2 regions of the Micromonospora sp. NPDC005215 genome follow, and region 1 is predicted to be linked to the other one. Evidence: riboswitches for the same ligand, from Rfam matches in the RefSeq annotation. Region 1 holds a riboswitch; the other holds the start of a gene.
What was found. Region 1 has a riboswitch for cobalamin ahead of cobN (cobaltochelatase subunit CobN). Riboswitches for the same ligand answer to the same signal wherever they lie in the genome.
Positions count from the first base shown of each region.

Region 2: it holds a riboswitch for cobalamin, as region 1 does, so the genes downstream of both, ABZU25_RS23685 (ribonucleoside-diphosphate reductase subunit alpha) here and cobN (cobaltochelatase subunit CobN) in region 1, are expected to answer to the same signal.

Region 1 covers NZ_JBEXHQ010000054.1:11,870-19,183, forward strand. Annotated here, with positions in the region: gene ABZU25_RS29220 (hypothetical protein) at 1-681, opposite strand, end outside; gene ABZU25_RS29225 (RNA polymerase sigma factor) at 674-1,255, opposite strand; gene ABZU25_RS29230 (hypothetical protein) at 1,376-1,711, shown strand; gene ABZU25_RS29235 (inositol monophosphatase family protein) at 1,793-2,596, opposite strand; gene ABZU25_RS29240 (DUF5919 domain-containing protein) at 2,593-3,486, opposite strand; gene ABZU25_RS29245 (MBL fold metallo-hydrolase) at 3,524-4,162, opposite strand; cobalamin riboswitch at 4,598-4,727, shown strand; gene cobN (cobaltochelatase subunit CobN) at 5,062-7,314, shown strand, end outside.
Region 2 covers NZ_JBEXHQ010000034.1:65,276-72,589, forward strand. Annotated here, with positions in the region: gene ABZU25_RS23675 (MerR family transcriptional regulator) at 46-975, shown strand; gene ABZU25_RS23680 (ribonucleotide-diphosphate reductase subunit beta) at 1,115-2,110, opposite strand; gene ABZU25_RS23685 (ribonucleoside-diphosphate reductase subunit alpha) at 2,152-4,470, opposite strand; cobalamin riboswitch at 4,666-4,882, opposite strand; gene ABZU25_RS23690 (L-fuconate dehydratase) at 5,447-6,841, shown strand; gene ABZU25_RS23695 (FadR/GntR family transcriptional regulator) at 6,851-7,314, shown strand, end outside.

The DNA of each region.
Region 1 (7,314 bases):
CTCGGCCCTGGTGACGGCGCCCTCAAGCCGGTAGCTCACGTCGGCGTCCTGCCAGATCAGGGTCGAGGCGGCAAGTCGGGCGCTCTCCTTGTGGACCTCTCCCGACCGGTCCACATACGACAGCACGTGCGGGCGGTCGACCCACACCGCGAAGTCGCCGTTGACCTGGACCCAGTCCACTCCCGGCGGCGTGACCTCCTTGTGGAAGGACAGGTTGAGGCGACCGTCGAACGCGTCGACGCGCAGCGCGCCGCCGTCGTAGAGCAGGGTCGCGACCCGGTAGATGCCCGTGGGATCGGGGTCGGCGACCAGCACCCGCTCGGGTGGACCCAGCTTCGCCGGTAGGCGGATCGGGAACCGCACCGCCCGTTGTGCCTCTTCCAGACCGGCGGCCCGCTGCGCGGGCAATGGCGACGCGACGCCACTGGGCACCGTCGGCGCGGGCGATACGGCGATGCTGACGCCGGCAAAGCGCAGCAGCCCGGTAACCGCGTCGGCGACGGCGGCACGGGTCGGCGGCAACACCGCCACGAGCAGGGCGACGAGCGCCGCCGCGGCGAGCGGACGCCACCGCCGCACCGGGCGGTGTAGCCGTCCGCGGACCTGGGCGCGCACGTCGGGCGGCTCGGGCGTCTCCAGCCAGGCGGACAGGTCGCGCAGTTCCCGTTCGAGGTCACCCATGCCGGACCTCCTCCCGGTCGAGCAGGCCGCGAAGCTTCGCCAGCGCCCGGGACGTGCGCGACTTCACCGTTCCCCGGGGCCAGCCCAGTGCCGCCACCGTCTCCTCCTCGCTGAGATCGAGGAAGAACCGGCAGACGATCACCTCGCGGTCCCGCACCGGGAGTTGCCGCAGGGCCCGCACCAGCGCGGCGCGGCGCTCCCCGGCGAGGACCGCACCCACCGCCGCGTCCTCGGCGATCTCCGACGTCGGGTTCGCCGCCGCGGCGCGCAGGACGAGCCCGTCGCGCCGGCCGCGGGACCGGTGCAGGTTGCGGGTCTCGTTGGCGACGATCGCGAGCAACCATGATCGAAAGGACGAATCACCCCGATAACGGGACAACTTGCGGTACGCCTTCACGAACGCCTCCTGGATGACGTCCTCGGAGTCCGAGCCCGCGCCGAGCAGCACCGCCGTCCGGTACGCGGACGCGGTGTGCCGAGCGACCAGGAGGTCGTACGCCTCCAGGTCGCCGGAGCGGGCGCGGGTGACGAGCACGTCGTCGTCCAGGGAAACCTCCGTTCGGGTCACACTCATGACACCGCCCACGCTTGGCGGGTTCCAGCCCTCGTCGGGTCAGCTTCCTCCCACCCGGCGTGCAGCGTATTGCCAGGATTCGGTGCTGCACTGGAGGGGCGTCGAGGGAAGGAGTGGGGCATGAGCTGGTTCAGTCGCCGGTCCCGGGGTGCCGAGGCGACCCCGACGAAGCTGGATCGGGAGGCGACCCGGGACGACCTCGCCGCGCTGGAGGCGTTCGTCCTGAGCCGGCGCGGGGTGGAGTTCTACCTGGAGCCGGAGACCACCGCGACGGACACCACCGTGGTGGCGATCGCCCACGACGGGGAGTGGATCCGTCGCCGTACCGGCACGCCCCGCGCGGCGGGGTCCATCGCCCGCAAGCACGCGGTGCCGCTGTACGAGGCGGGCCGCACCGGCTACCCGGAACGGATGCGGGTGTGGAACCGGGCGCACCCGGAACGGCACGCCCGCTGAGGCTCGTCTGCTCAGGCGTTCTCGACGGCCGAGCGGGCCTGCTGAACTTTGCGCCTGCCGGACCCGGCCTGTCCCTGCGGGTCAGGTTGCTGCGCGTGCGAGTGCTCGCTGAACGAGCGTGAGGATGGGCGGAAGGAGCAGGTCGTTGCCGGCGACGGTAGCGACAGCATCCACACTGTGGCGCGTGCCGTCGATGTCGACCACCAGCGCGCCAGCCTCTCGGGCGATCACGACGCCCGCGACAGTGTCCCAGGGCTTGTTGTTGAGCATGATGAACGCGTCAATCCTGCCGTGGGCCAACCAGGCGAGGTCGATCGCGGCGGAACCATGCATGCGTATCCGTTGGACGTGCTGGGCGAGCTGCTCAGTGACGGCAAGTCGTTCGGTGTTCTTCCGGCTGGCCTCGGTCCCGACCGCGTAGTCGCCGATGGCGACGACGGCGTCCTTGAGGTCGGTGACCCCGCTGGCGTGGATGCGTCGGTTGTTGGCGTAGGCACCGTGTCCCGTGGCGGCGTGGTATCGGGTGCCGAGGAACGGGAGGTCGATGACGCCGAGGACGGAATGGGTCCTGTGGATGAGGCCGAGGGAGATCGCGCACAGGGGTGAGCCGTGGATGAAGTTGACGGTGCCGTCGACCGGATCGAGTGCCCAGGTGAGTGTGCTGGCGTCGCCGCTACTGCCGTACTCCTCGCCGAGGAACCCGATGTGGGGCGCCTTGGCGGCCAGATGCTCGCGGACCGCTCGCTCGATGGCGTAGTCCAACTCGGAGGCCATGTCGCGGTCACCCTTGAAGGTCAGCGCACCGGGCTGGAGCGTCCGCATCAGGTCGCGCGCCAGGTCCACGGCCTCCTGTGCGAGGGGAAGAAGGCGGGCATAGTCGGTCATAGCTGGCGGCTGCGCTCCCACAGTGAGCTGAACATCCCGTCGAATATTGGGTAGAGGCCGGAGGGGGCAGCGTTGCGCTCGATGACCATCGTCGGGCAGTCGACCCCTCGCATCTGCGGTAGATAGTGCTGAACAACGCAGAGCCGGTCGTCGACCAGAAGGATGTTGGCCCGGACGGATTCGTCGTACACCCGAACGGCGAGGCGGTCACGCGCTTCCGCCGGGAGCCGGTTGCTGATTCGGCAAGCCAGGTTCTGGATGTTGAGTTCGGTGAGTGCGCTGAGATGTCCCTCTGGATAGTCGTCTTCGCGCTCCAGCTGCCGTATCGTCGCGCCGTCCGGATCAAGGAACAGGCAGCGGAGGCGACCGCCGGCGGCGAGGAGCTTCAGGAGGTGATTGTCGGCGTATTGCTGACAGATGAGGTTGAGTGACAAGCCCGCCGCGCGGATGTCCCTGGCCTGGTTGAAGAGGACATGCGGCGGCAACGCCGCGGTGAAGTCAGATCGGTTGGAATAGATCGCGGTGACGTCGCCCAGCCGGTCGCGATCAACCCTGCCGAGCTGGGGGTGCCTGAGGTCCTGTTCTGTTGAGGCCGAATGACGTTCGCCGAGGAGAAGCGTCATGCGTGCGTGGCTCGGCATGGACAGGCCGGCGCAGATGCGGGAGAGGACGTGGATGCTGCTGACCCGTCGGGCGCCGCTGGTGATCTCGCTGACCTGGGCCTGGCTGAGACCGGTGGCGATACCGAGATTGGTCTGGCTGGCGCGGGTGGCTCGTTGCACAAGCCGGAACACCTGAGCGATGTCCCGAGCGGTCAGGGCGTCGAGCATGTCGGAGGTCTCCCACAGCAGGTGCGGGATGGTGAACGGTGGGGCGGTTCGAATGCTCACGCCACGCGCCCTTCCCGCCTCTGGGGTGAGGGTCAGCTTATCCAGTGGGCAACCGGCGCGGCCCGGACGACATCCGGAGAGCGGGTAGAAAATATCCCCCGAGGAACCACCCGCCGTGATGGATGCCGGCGATTGCGGCGATCAGGCTCGGTACGTGAGACCTTCGTGCCGCCCGCACCTGCCGATGCGCCCAGCCTGGCTGTGCCGAAACTGCGCCGCCCCATGGCCGTGCTCCCGCGCGCAACTCGATCTCGTCGCCGAGTTCTACGGTCACTCCCTGGCCCTGGCGCTCTACCTGGCGTCCTGCATGAACGAGGCGATTCACGACCTGCTCAGCCTCGGCGGTCGCCCTGACCTTGCCAAGATGCACGCGCGCTTCCTCGGCTGGTTGTCGCTGACTCGTCGCCCTCGACGCGATGGAGCCGACTGATGCGCCTCGGCGGCGGGGCGTCGGTCGGGCGGCTTCGGCGCGCAGCAGTAGCACGGTCGTCTCGTGCCCGATGATCTCGACCCCGGGCCAGGCGCAGGCGCCCCAGACGTGGTCCCAGTGGTGGTGGGTGTAGACGAGCCAGCGCGGCTGCGGTAGCCCGGCGGCGGTCAGCGCGGCCTGGACCTCGCGGGCGTGCGCGGGGCTCTGCCCGGCGTCGATCATCACACTGCCGCGCTCGTCGGCCACGACGGCGACACCAGCCTGGACCGCCGCCGGGTCGGGATCGCCGGGAGAGAGTCAGACGCGGCCCGCCAGGTGGTGAAACTGCGGGGCGACCACCGTGATCGAACTCCGATATTGACCGCGGACACTGCCGGGGTGTCTGCCGATCCTAGGCGCGGGTGCCGCGTGTCACCGCCCCATCCGGCGATCGGCGCAGGCCAGAGTATGTGCGCCCAGCCTTTGCTCTGCTTACCTATGCGCACCGGGCACGGAGCGTCACTGGTGCACATAGGTAAGCAAAGCAAAGGGGGCGCGGCATTGATGTTGGGGGTATGCGAAGTGCGGGTTCGCGGTCACCGAAATCGGTCAAAGTCGATGGGTTGCGTTCGGCTGGCGGGGCCGGGCCTGCGTTGACCGGCGGCGCGGCGGTGTGGCAGCATTCGCGGCCTGACGGCAGTGAAGGAAGTCGGTGCGAATCCGACGCGGTCCCGCCACTGTCACCGGGGAGCGATCCCCCCTCGTGAGTCACGGCCGTGTGTCTGCGGCTGGAAGGCCGGGGGAGAGCGTCGATCCGGAAGCCAGGATACTTCGGCCGTCGGGATGTACCCCAGGGCGTGGACACCCGAGGAGGACCCGATGACGCACGGCGTCGCATGCACCGACGAACATCGCCATGACAGGTGTCGTGGGCGCCGCACCGCGCCCACGACCGGCCGCGCCCGCGTGCTCCGGGCCGGCCTCGTCGGCGTGCTCCAGGTCGACGCGGCCGGCCGCCGGTCCCGCTGAGCTGAGCGCCCGGCGCTGACCGGCCCGACGTCCGCGTCGGCGAGTCGGCCGCGCCGTCGTACCGGCTGACGCCGCACCCACCCGCTTCGTCCAGGTCGCCTCCGTGGCCGCCCGGGCGTCACTCTCCGGAGCCTGCCGTGCGCATCCTGCTGCTCTCCACCGCCGACACCGACCTGCTGGCCGCCCGCGCCAGCGGGGCCGACTACCGGCTCGCCAACCCCGCGCGGGTCGCCGCCGACGAGGTGCCCGCCCTGCTCGACGTGGTCGCCCTCGTCGTCGTACGCCTGCTCGGCGGTCGGCAGGCGTGGCCGGACGGCCTCGCTGCGGTGCTCGCCACCGGTGTGCCGACGGTCGTGCTCGGCGGCGAGGCGCTGCCCGACGCGGAGCTGATGGCGATCTCCACAGTGCCGTCCGGGGTCGTCACCCAGGCGCTGGCCTACCTGGTCGAGGGTGGGCCGGACAACCTCGGGCAGTTGGCCCGCTTCCTCTCCGACACGGTGCTGCTCACCGGCGAGGGGTTCGCCCCGCCCGCGCCCACCGCCGCGTACGGCGTGCACGGCCAGCACCCGACCGACCCGGAGCGGCCCACCGTGGGGATCGTCTTCTACCGGGCGCACGCCCTGGCCGGCAACACCGGCTTCGTCGACGTGTTGGCCGAGGCGGTGCGGGCGGCCGGCGGCAACCCGCTGCCGATCTTCTGCGGCTCGCTGCGGGGGCTGACCACTGGCGCGGGCCCGCTCGGGCTCTTCGCCCGCTGCGACGCGCTGCTGGTCACCGTGCTCGCGGCCGGCGGCGCGGTCGCCGCGGACGCCTCCGGGGGCGGCGACGAGGACGCCTGGGACGTCGGCGCCCTGGCCGCCCTGGACGTGCCGATCATCCAGGCGCTCTGCCTCACCAGCACCCGCGCGCAGTGGGCCGGCAGCGACGCCGGGCTGTCCCCGTTGGACGCGGCGATGCAGGTGGCCATCCCCGAGTTCGACGGCCGGATCGTCAGCGTGCCGTTCTCGTTCAAGCAGATCGACGCCGACGGGCTGTCGGTCTACGCCGCCGACGCCGACCGGGCCGCCCGGGTCGCCGGGATCGCCGTGCGCCACGCCCGGCTGCGGTACGTGCCCAACGCCGACAAGCGGATCGCCGTGGTGCTCAGCTCGTACCCCACCAAACACTCCCGGGTCGGCAACGCCGTCGGGCTGGACACCCCGGTCTCGGCGGTCCGGCTGCTCGCCGCGCTCGCCGAGGCCGGCTACCACCTGGGCGACGCGCCGGTGCCCGACGACGGTGACGCGCTGATCCACGCGCTGATCGCCGCCGGTGGTCACGACGTGGAATGGCTCACCCCGGAGCAGCTGGCCGCCGCCGAGGCCCGGATACCGGGGCCGACGTACCGGCGGTGGTTCGACAAGGTCCCCGCCGAGCTGCGCGAGCGGATGCGCGAACACTGGGGTGAGCCGCCCGGCCAGCTCTACACCGAGGGCGGGGACATCGTCCTCGCCGGGCTGCGCTTCGGCAACGTGGTGCTGCTGATCCAGCCGCCGCGCGGCTTCGGGGAGAACCCGATCGCCATCTACCACGACCCGGACCTGCCGCCCAGTCACCACTACCTGGCCGCGTACCGCTGGCTGGCCGCGCCGAGCGCGGACGGTGGCTTCGGCGCGGACGCCGTGGTGCACCTGGGCAAGCACGGCACCCTGGAGTGGCTGCCCGGCAAGGGCCTCGGCCTGGCCGCCGACTGCGCGCCGGACGCGGTCCTCGGCGACCTGCCGCTGGTCTACCCGTTCATCGTCAACGACCCCGGCGAGGGCACCCAGGCCAAGCGCCGCGCGCACGCCGTGGTGATCGACCACCTGGTGCCGCCGATGGCCCGCGCTGAAACCTACGGCGACCTGGCCAAACTGGAGCAACTGCTCGACGAGTACGCCACCGTGCAGGCCCTCGACCCGGCGAAGGTGCCCACCGTGCGGGCGCAGATCTGGGACCTCGTACGCGCCGCGGAACTGCACCACGACCTGCACGCCGAGGCGATGCCCGACGCGGACGACTTCGACGACTTCGTGCTGCACCTCGACGGGTACCTCTGCGAGGTCAAGGACGTGCAGATCCGCGACGGGCTGCACATCCTCGCCGACGCGCCGACCGGTGAGCCCCGGGTCAACCTGGTCCTCGCGGTGCTGCGCGCACCCCAGATCTGGGGCGGCGCCTACGCCCTGCCCGGCCTGCGGCAGGCCCTCGCCGTCGCGTACTCCCTCGACGAGCAGGCGCTGCTCGCCGCACCGGGAGAACGACTGACGGTGCCCACGACGCTGACCGACGTGGTGGACGGGCCGGCCGGCACCGCCGCCGACGCCGTCGACCTGATCGAGGCGCTCGCCCGGCGGTTGGTCCTCGGCATG
Region 2 (7,314 bases), on a different contig from region 1:
GGACACGTTGACCCGTACCCCGGGGTGCGGGTTTAGGGTCGCGGGATGCGGGTGGGTGAACTGGCACGGCGGACCGGAACGACGGTCCGGGCCTTGCGGTACTACGAGTCGGCCGGGCTGGTCGTGCCGCGACGGCTGGGCAACGGCTATCGCGAGTACGACCCGATCGCGGTGCGGCTGGTGGCCCAGATCCGCGAGCTGATGGCGCTCGGCCTCACCGTCGAGGAGACCCGCCCGTTCGTCGAGTCGATCGCCGGCGGTGCCGACGACACCGACGTGTGCGCGGCGGCGGTGGCCACGTACCGCAGCACCATCACCAACCTGCAGGAACGGATCGGCAGGTTGACCGCCCAGCGGAACGCGCTGGACGCGCGCCTCGACGCCACCGCGACCCAGGTCGTCCCCGGCGGCGCGGGGGTCGGCGTCGACCCCGCCGCGCTGGTCGGGACCAGCCTGCCGCCCCTGTCCTTCTACGGCACCGACGGCCGCCCGGTCGATCTCGGCGCGCTCGGCGCCGGGCGCAGCGTCATCTTCGTCTACCCCCTGACCGGGCGGCCGGGCGTCGACCTGCCCAACGGGCTGCTGGAGGTCCACGGCGCCCGGGGCAGCACCGAGCAGGCCGCCTGGTTCCGCGACCACCACGCGGAACTCCGCTCGGCCGGCGCGGCCCGGGTGTACGGCCTGTCCGCGCAGTCGACCGGATACCAGCGGGAACTCGCACACCGGCTGCGGCTGCCCTACCCGCTGATCCCCGACCCGCGGCTGACCCTGGCCGCCGCCCTGCGGCTGCCGACCCGCACCGCCGGGGACATGACGCTCTACGAGCGGTTGACCCTGATCATCGCCAACGGCGAGGTGGAACACGTCTTCCACCCGATCCCGGACCCGGCGTCGCACCCCCTGCACGTCATGCGGTGGCTCACCAAGCGACGCCGGGCCCCGGGATCGGTCGCCGCCTGGACGAGTGAGTCCTAACCCTGGCTCGGGCTGTTTGCGCAGCCGACGGTGACCGCCTGTCACCTTTGTGGGGGCGGATGTGGTAGTGAGCGGTATACCTCAGAGTCATATTCATACCTCTGGGGTATACCGCTCACCAGCACATCGACATGGCGGGCTAGAAGTCGTCGTCGAAGGCGACAGTGCCGGCCACCCCGACCTGGTACGCCGAGACGCGCCGCTCGAAGAAGTTGGACAGCTCCTGCACGTCCTGCAACTCCATGAAGGCGAACGGGTTGCTCGACCCGTAGTGCGGGGCGATGCCGAGCTGGGCCAGGCGGCGGTCGGCGACGTGCTGGAGATACTCCCGCATGTCGGCCAACGTCAGGCCGGGCACCCCGTGGCCCACCAGGTCCTCGGCGAACTGCACCTCACACTCGACGGCCTCGGCGAGCATCTGCCGCACCTGGTCGGCGAGGTCGTCATCGAACAGGTCCGGCTCCTCGGCGCGGACGGTGTCGACGACGTCGAACGCGAACGCCATGTGCATCGACTCGTCGCGGAACACCCAGTTGGTGCCGGAGGCGAGACCGTGCAGCAGGCCACGGGAGCGCAGGAAGTAGACGTACGCGAACGCGCCGTAGAAGAACAGCCCCTCGATGCAGGCGGCGAAGCAGATCAGGTTGAGCAGGAACGTCCGGCGGTCGTTCCGGGTCCGCAGCTCCCGCAGGTCGTTCAACGAGTCGATCCAGCGGAAGCAGAACTCGGCCTTACGGCGGATCGACGGGATGTTCTCGATGGCCGCGAAGGCGGCGAACCGTTCGGTCTCGTCCGGCACGTACGTGTCGAGCAGGTTCAGGTAGAACTGGACGTGCACGGCCTCCTCGAACAGCTGCCGGGACAGGTAGAGGCGACCCTCGGGGCTGTTGACGTGCTGGTAGAGGTTGAGCACCAGGTTGTTGGCGACGATCGTGTCGCCGGTGGCGAAGAACGCCACCAGGCGGCCGACCAGGTGCCGCTCGGCCGGGGACAGCTTGTCCAGGTCGGCGAGGTCGGCGTGCAGGTCCACCTCCTCGACCGTCCAGGTGTTGCGGATGGCGTCGCGGAACCGGTCGAAGAAGTGCGGGTAGCGCATTGGGCGGAGGGTGAGGTCCATCCCGGGGTCGAGCAGCATGTGCGTGGTCCTCGTGTCTGGGGTGGTGGGGTCGGCGGGGGTCACTGGCAGGCCTCGCACGACTCGGGGTTCTCCAGCGAGCAGGCCAGCGCCTCCGCGTCGGCCGTCACCGGGGCGACGACCGATACGGTGGCCTGCTGGATCCGGGTGGCGGGGCGGGAGCGCAGGTAGTAGGTGGACTTCAGCCCGGCCTTCCAGGCGTACAGGTACATCGACGAGAGCTTGCCGATGGTCGGTGCGGCCAGGAACAGGTTCAGCGACTGGGACTGGTCGATGAACGGGGCGCGGGCGGCGGCCAGGTCGATCAAAGCGCGCTGCGGCAGCTCCCAGGCGGTGCGGAACAACTCGCGGACGCCGGCCGGCAGCTCGGCGATGTCCTGCACCGACCCCTCCGCCCGCTTGATCGCCGACCGGATCCGGTCGGTCCACAGGCCACGGGCCTTCAGCTCGCGTACCAGGGCGGTGTTGACCTGGAGGAACTCCCCCGACAGGGTCTCGCGCTTGAACAGGTTCGACACCTGCGGCTCGATGCACTCGTAGCATCCGGCGATCGAGGCGATGGTGGCGGTCGGGGCGACCGCCACCAGCAGCGAGTTGCGCAGCCCGTCCGCCTCGATCCGGCGGCGCAGCGCGTCCCACCGGGCGGTCTGCGTGCCCTGGACACCCCACAGGTCGGGCTGCAACCGGCCGCGTGCGGCGCGGGTCTGCCCGTACGCCGGGTGCGCGCCGAAGTCGCGCGCCAGGTCGGCGGAGGTCTCCAGCGCGGTCAGGTACAGCTCCTCGCTGATCCGGGTGGACAGCTCCCGGGCAGCCGGGGAGTCGAACGGCAGCCGCAGCGCGAAGAAGACGTCCTGCAGACCCATCAGCCCGAGCCCGACCGGCCGCCAGCGCGGGTTGCTCGCCGCCGCCTGCGCGGTCGGGTAGTAGTTGATGTCGATGACCCGGTCGAGGAAGGTGACTGCGGTACGGACCGTGGCGCGCAGCCGCTCCCAGTCGATGCCGCCGTCGGTGAGGTGGGCGGCGAGGTTCACCGAGCCGAGGTTGCACACGGCGGTCTCGGCGTCACTGGACACCTCGATGATCTCGGTGCACAGGTTGGACAGGTGCACCACGTTGCCGTCCTCGGCGGTCTGGTTGCACAGCCGGTTCGCGGCGTCCTTGAAGGTCATCCACCCGTTGCCGGTCTGGGCCAGGGTGCGCATCATCTTCCCGTACAGCTCCCGCGCCGGGACCTGCCGCACGTAGCGGCCCTGCGCCTCGGCCTCCCGGTACGCGGCGTCGAACCGCTCGCCCCACAGGTCGGGCAGTTCGGGCACCTCGTGCGGGTCGAACAGCGACCACGTCTCGTCGGCCTCGACCCGGCGCATGAACTCGTCCGGGATCCAGTTGGCCAGGTTCAGGTTGTGGGTGCGCCGGGCGTCCTCGCCGGTGTTGTCCCGCAGTTGCAGGAACTCCTCGATGTCCGGGTGCCACGGCTCCAGGTAGACGCAGGCCGCGCCCTTGCGCCGGCCGCCCTGGTTGACCGCGGCGACGCTCGCGTCCAACGTGCGCAGCCACGGCACGATCCCGTTGGACTGCCCGTTGGTGCCGCGGATCAGCGCGCCCCGGGACCGGACCCGGGAGTACGCGATGCCGATGCCGCCGGCGAACTTGGACAGGTTGGCGACCTGGGCGTACCGCTGGTAGATGGAGTCCAACTCGTCGCGGGGGGAGTCGACCAGGTAGCAGGAGGACATCTGGGTGTGTCGGGTGCCGGAGTTGAACAGCGTCGGTGAGCTGGGCAGATAGGCCAGGCTGGACATCAGTCGGTAGAAGCCGACCGCCTCGTCCGGCGTCTGGGACAGCCCGCAGGCCACCCGCAACAGCCAGTACTGCGGGGTCTCCAGCACCAGCCGGCTGGTGGGGTGCCGCAGCAGGTACCTGTCGTACACCGTGCGCAGGCCGAAGTACTCGAATCGCCGGTCGCCGGCCGGATCGACGGCGTCGTCGAGCATCGGGGCGTGCGCGGCCACGAACGCGGCGGTGTCGTCGCCGATCAGGCCCTCGGCGTGGCCGGTCCGGATCGCCGCGCTGAACGAGGTGACGCCCTGCCGACGCACCTCCTTGTCGACGTAGCCGGACAGCAGCCGGGCGGCGAGGCGAGAGTACTGCGGTTCCTCACCGATCATCTCGGCCGCGGTCTGGATGGAGAGCCGGTCCAGCTCGGCCGTCGTCGCGCCGTCGTACAGGCCGCTGATCGTGCGGGTGGCGACGCGCATCGGGTCGACGTCGGTCAGGTCGTCGGCCCACCGCTCGACCGCCCGGACGATCTTGTTCAGTTCCACCGATTCGGTGGTGCCGTTGCGCTTGCGAACCTGCATCGGCGTCCGCCGCACGGCCGCGTCGCCGCCTGCCGGGACTACCTCGGTGACTGTCACCACTCACTCCTCGCGAGTTCGAGACCTGATGGCCCCTCGGACGCGTGGAGACAGACACCGGCGGACGCCACGCCGGCACGGCGTGGGTCAGATGGCGTCAGCCGTCCCACGCGGCCTCGGACCGCCGCCCACCCGGGTGCGGGTACGCGGCGCGCTGGCAGGTCTTCGGACTCGCGGGCACGACCGGTTGGCCGGTCTCCTACTGGCCGTCGCTTCCCGGGCCGCTTCGTGGCCCAGTGCTGATGACGGCTGTCGTTCCCACTCACCGCTGCGGGACAGTCCCGGATTCACACCGGGTTCCCTCTTGCCTCGACCGCTCGGGATGAGCGGCCGAACCAGCTGCGTCCGACACCATATATAGGGACGCTGCCGTTGTCACACCCCACATGTCGGTCCCGGGTGTGTCGACGGCGGTGCCCGTGATGGTCGTCACCGGCTTCGACAACCAGGCCGAGCCGCGCCGACGCGCGACCGGCCGACGCCCGCGCGGAACGCGGCGACCGAGCGGGTGTCGACATTCGGAAAGGTGTGATGTATTAAGTCTTTAGATGTAAAGACCCCTACCCATAACCGGCCGTCAATGCAAGTATCCGGAGTGGACATCCAATCTTCTGGGCCACTCTCCGCTTCCGGCACCGTCGTCCCCATCGGGCTGGGAGCGCCTTGGCAGCCCACGAGCCGAGGAGGAGCCGCCACCCGTTGAGGGTGCCCACCAGCGCGACGAACCTCGCCGCCCCTGCGGTCGGGCCGGTGGACCGGGCACGGCGGTCGAGAGGACGGCTCGACGACGAATCCTTACCACGAAAAAAACATTAGATGTCTTTGATTCCTGGGTGATCGACGTCGTTGACGCGTCGGATTGGCCCTCCGTATACTCCCAGAGATCATCTGATCTTTAGCCTAGCCGGGCGAGGAGCGCATGCCGCAGATCACCGCCGTCACCGTCGAGGACGTTCGCTTTCCCACCTCCCTGACCGCTGACGGCTCCGACGCCATGAACAAGGACGGCGACTACTCGGCGGCCTACGTCGTCCTGCACACCGACGGCGTCGACAGCACCGGTGCGCCACTCGCGGGCCACGGCCTGACCTTCACCATCGGCCGAGGCAACGACATCGTCGTCGCGGCGGCCGTCCACCAGGCACGGCGCCTCGTGGGCGTGGACGTCGCGACAATGGCGGCGGACATGGGCGCGGTCTACCGCCTGCTCACCTCCGACTCCCAACTGCGGTGGCTCGGCCCGGAGAAGGGCGTCGTCCACCTGTCGCTGGCCGCCGTGCTGAACGCGTCGTGGGACCTGGTCGCCCGGGTCGCCGGCAAGCCGCTGTGGCGGCTGCTCGTCGACATGTCCCCCGAGCAACTCGTCGACATCGCGGACCTGCGCTACCTGTCCGACGCGCTGACCCGGGACGAGGCACTGTCCATCCTGCGCGCCAAGGAGAGCACGAAGGCCGCCCGTCTCGCCGAGCTCGACCGGACCGGCTACCCCGCCTACACCACCTCGGCCGGCTGGCTCGGCTACGGCGACGACAAGCTGCGCCGGCTGTGCCAGGAGGCGGTGGACAGCGGCTACGGCTACGTCAAGCTCAAGGTGGGCGCCAACCTCGACGACGACATCCGCCGGTGCGGCATCGCCCGGGAGATCCTCGGCCCGGAGCGCAACCTGATGATCGACGCCAACCAGGTGTGGGACGTCGGCCAGGCCATCGAGTGGGTCAAGGCGCTCGCGCAGTTCGAGCCACTGTGGATCGAGGAGCCCACCAGCCCCGACGACATCCTGGGCCACGCCGCCGTCCGCCGCGCCGTCGCGCCGATCGGAGTCGCCACCGGCGAGCACTGCCACAACCGGGTGATGTTCAAGCAGTTGTTCCAGGCCGAGGCCATCGACTTCTGCCAACTGGACACCGGCAGGCTGGCCAGCATCAACGAGATCGTCGCCGTGCTGCTGCTCGCCGCGAAGTTCGACATCCCCGTGTGCCCCCACGCCGGCGGTGTCGGGCTGTGTGAGATGGTCCAACACGTCTCGGTGCTCGACTACGTCGCGATCTCGGGAGATCTCACCAACCGGGTCACCGAGTTCGTCGACCACCTGCACGAGCACTTCACCGACCCGTGCGTCATCCAGGACACCGGCTCGGGCAGCGGTTACGTCCTGCCCCGCCAGCCCGGCTACTCCACGCGGATGCACCCCGAGTCGGTCGAGCTCTACCGGTTTCCCGACGGTCACTACTGGGCGGCGACAGACCCGACTACGGTGTCAGTTTCGGAGCCGTACGTGATCGCGGGTGGGGCGGCCACCCCCGCCGGCCGCTAGGGGGATGTCATGTCGCGCACCGACGAGGTCGTGAACGGCATCAAGCGGATGATCCTCGAAGGGCATTTCAAGCCCGGGGACCGACTGCCCATCGAGAAGGACCTCGCCGAGTCGCTCGGCGTCTCACGGGGCTCGCTGCGCGAGGGGATGTCGGCTCTGTCGATCCTCGGCATCGTCAACATCCGCCAGGGTGACGGCACCTACGTCACCAACCTCGACGCGCCGCAACTGCTGGCCCCGATGGGCTTCGTCGTCGACTTTCAGGGTCAGGGCGACCCACGGCACGTCCACATCGTCCGGCGGCTGCTGGAATGCGAGGCCGCCCGCCTGGCGGCGACCAGGATCACCGACGAGGCCCTCGCCCAGGCGGGGGAACTACTCGACGAGGCGGCTCGGATCGCCGGTCGGTCGCCGCAGGAGCACGAACGGATCATGGAGATCGACATCGCGTTCCACCGGATCATCGCGCTGCA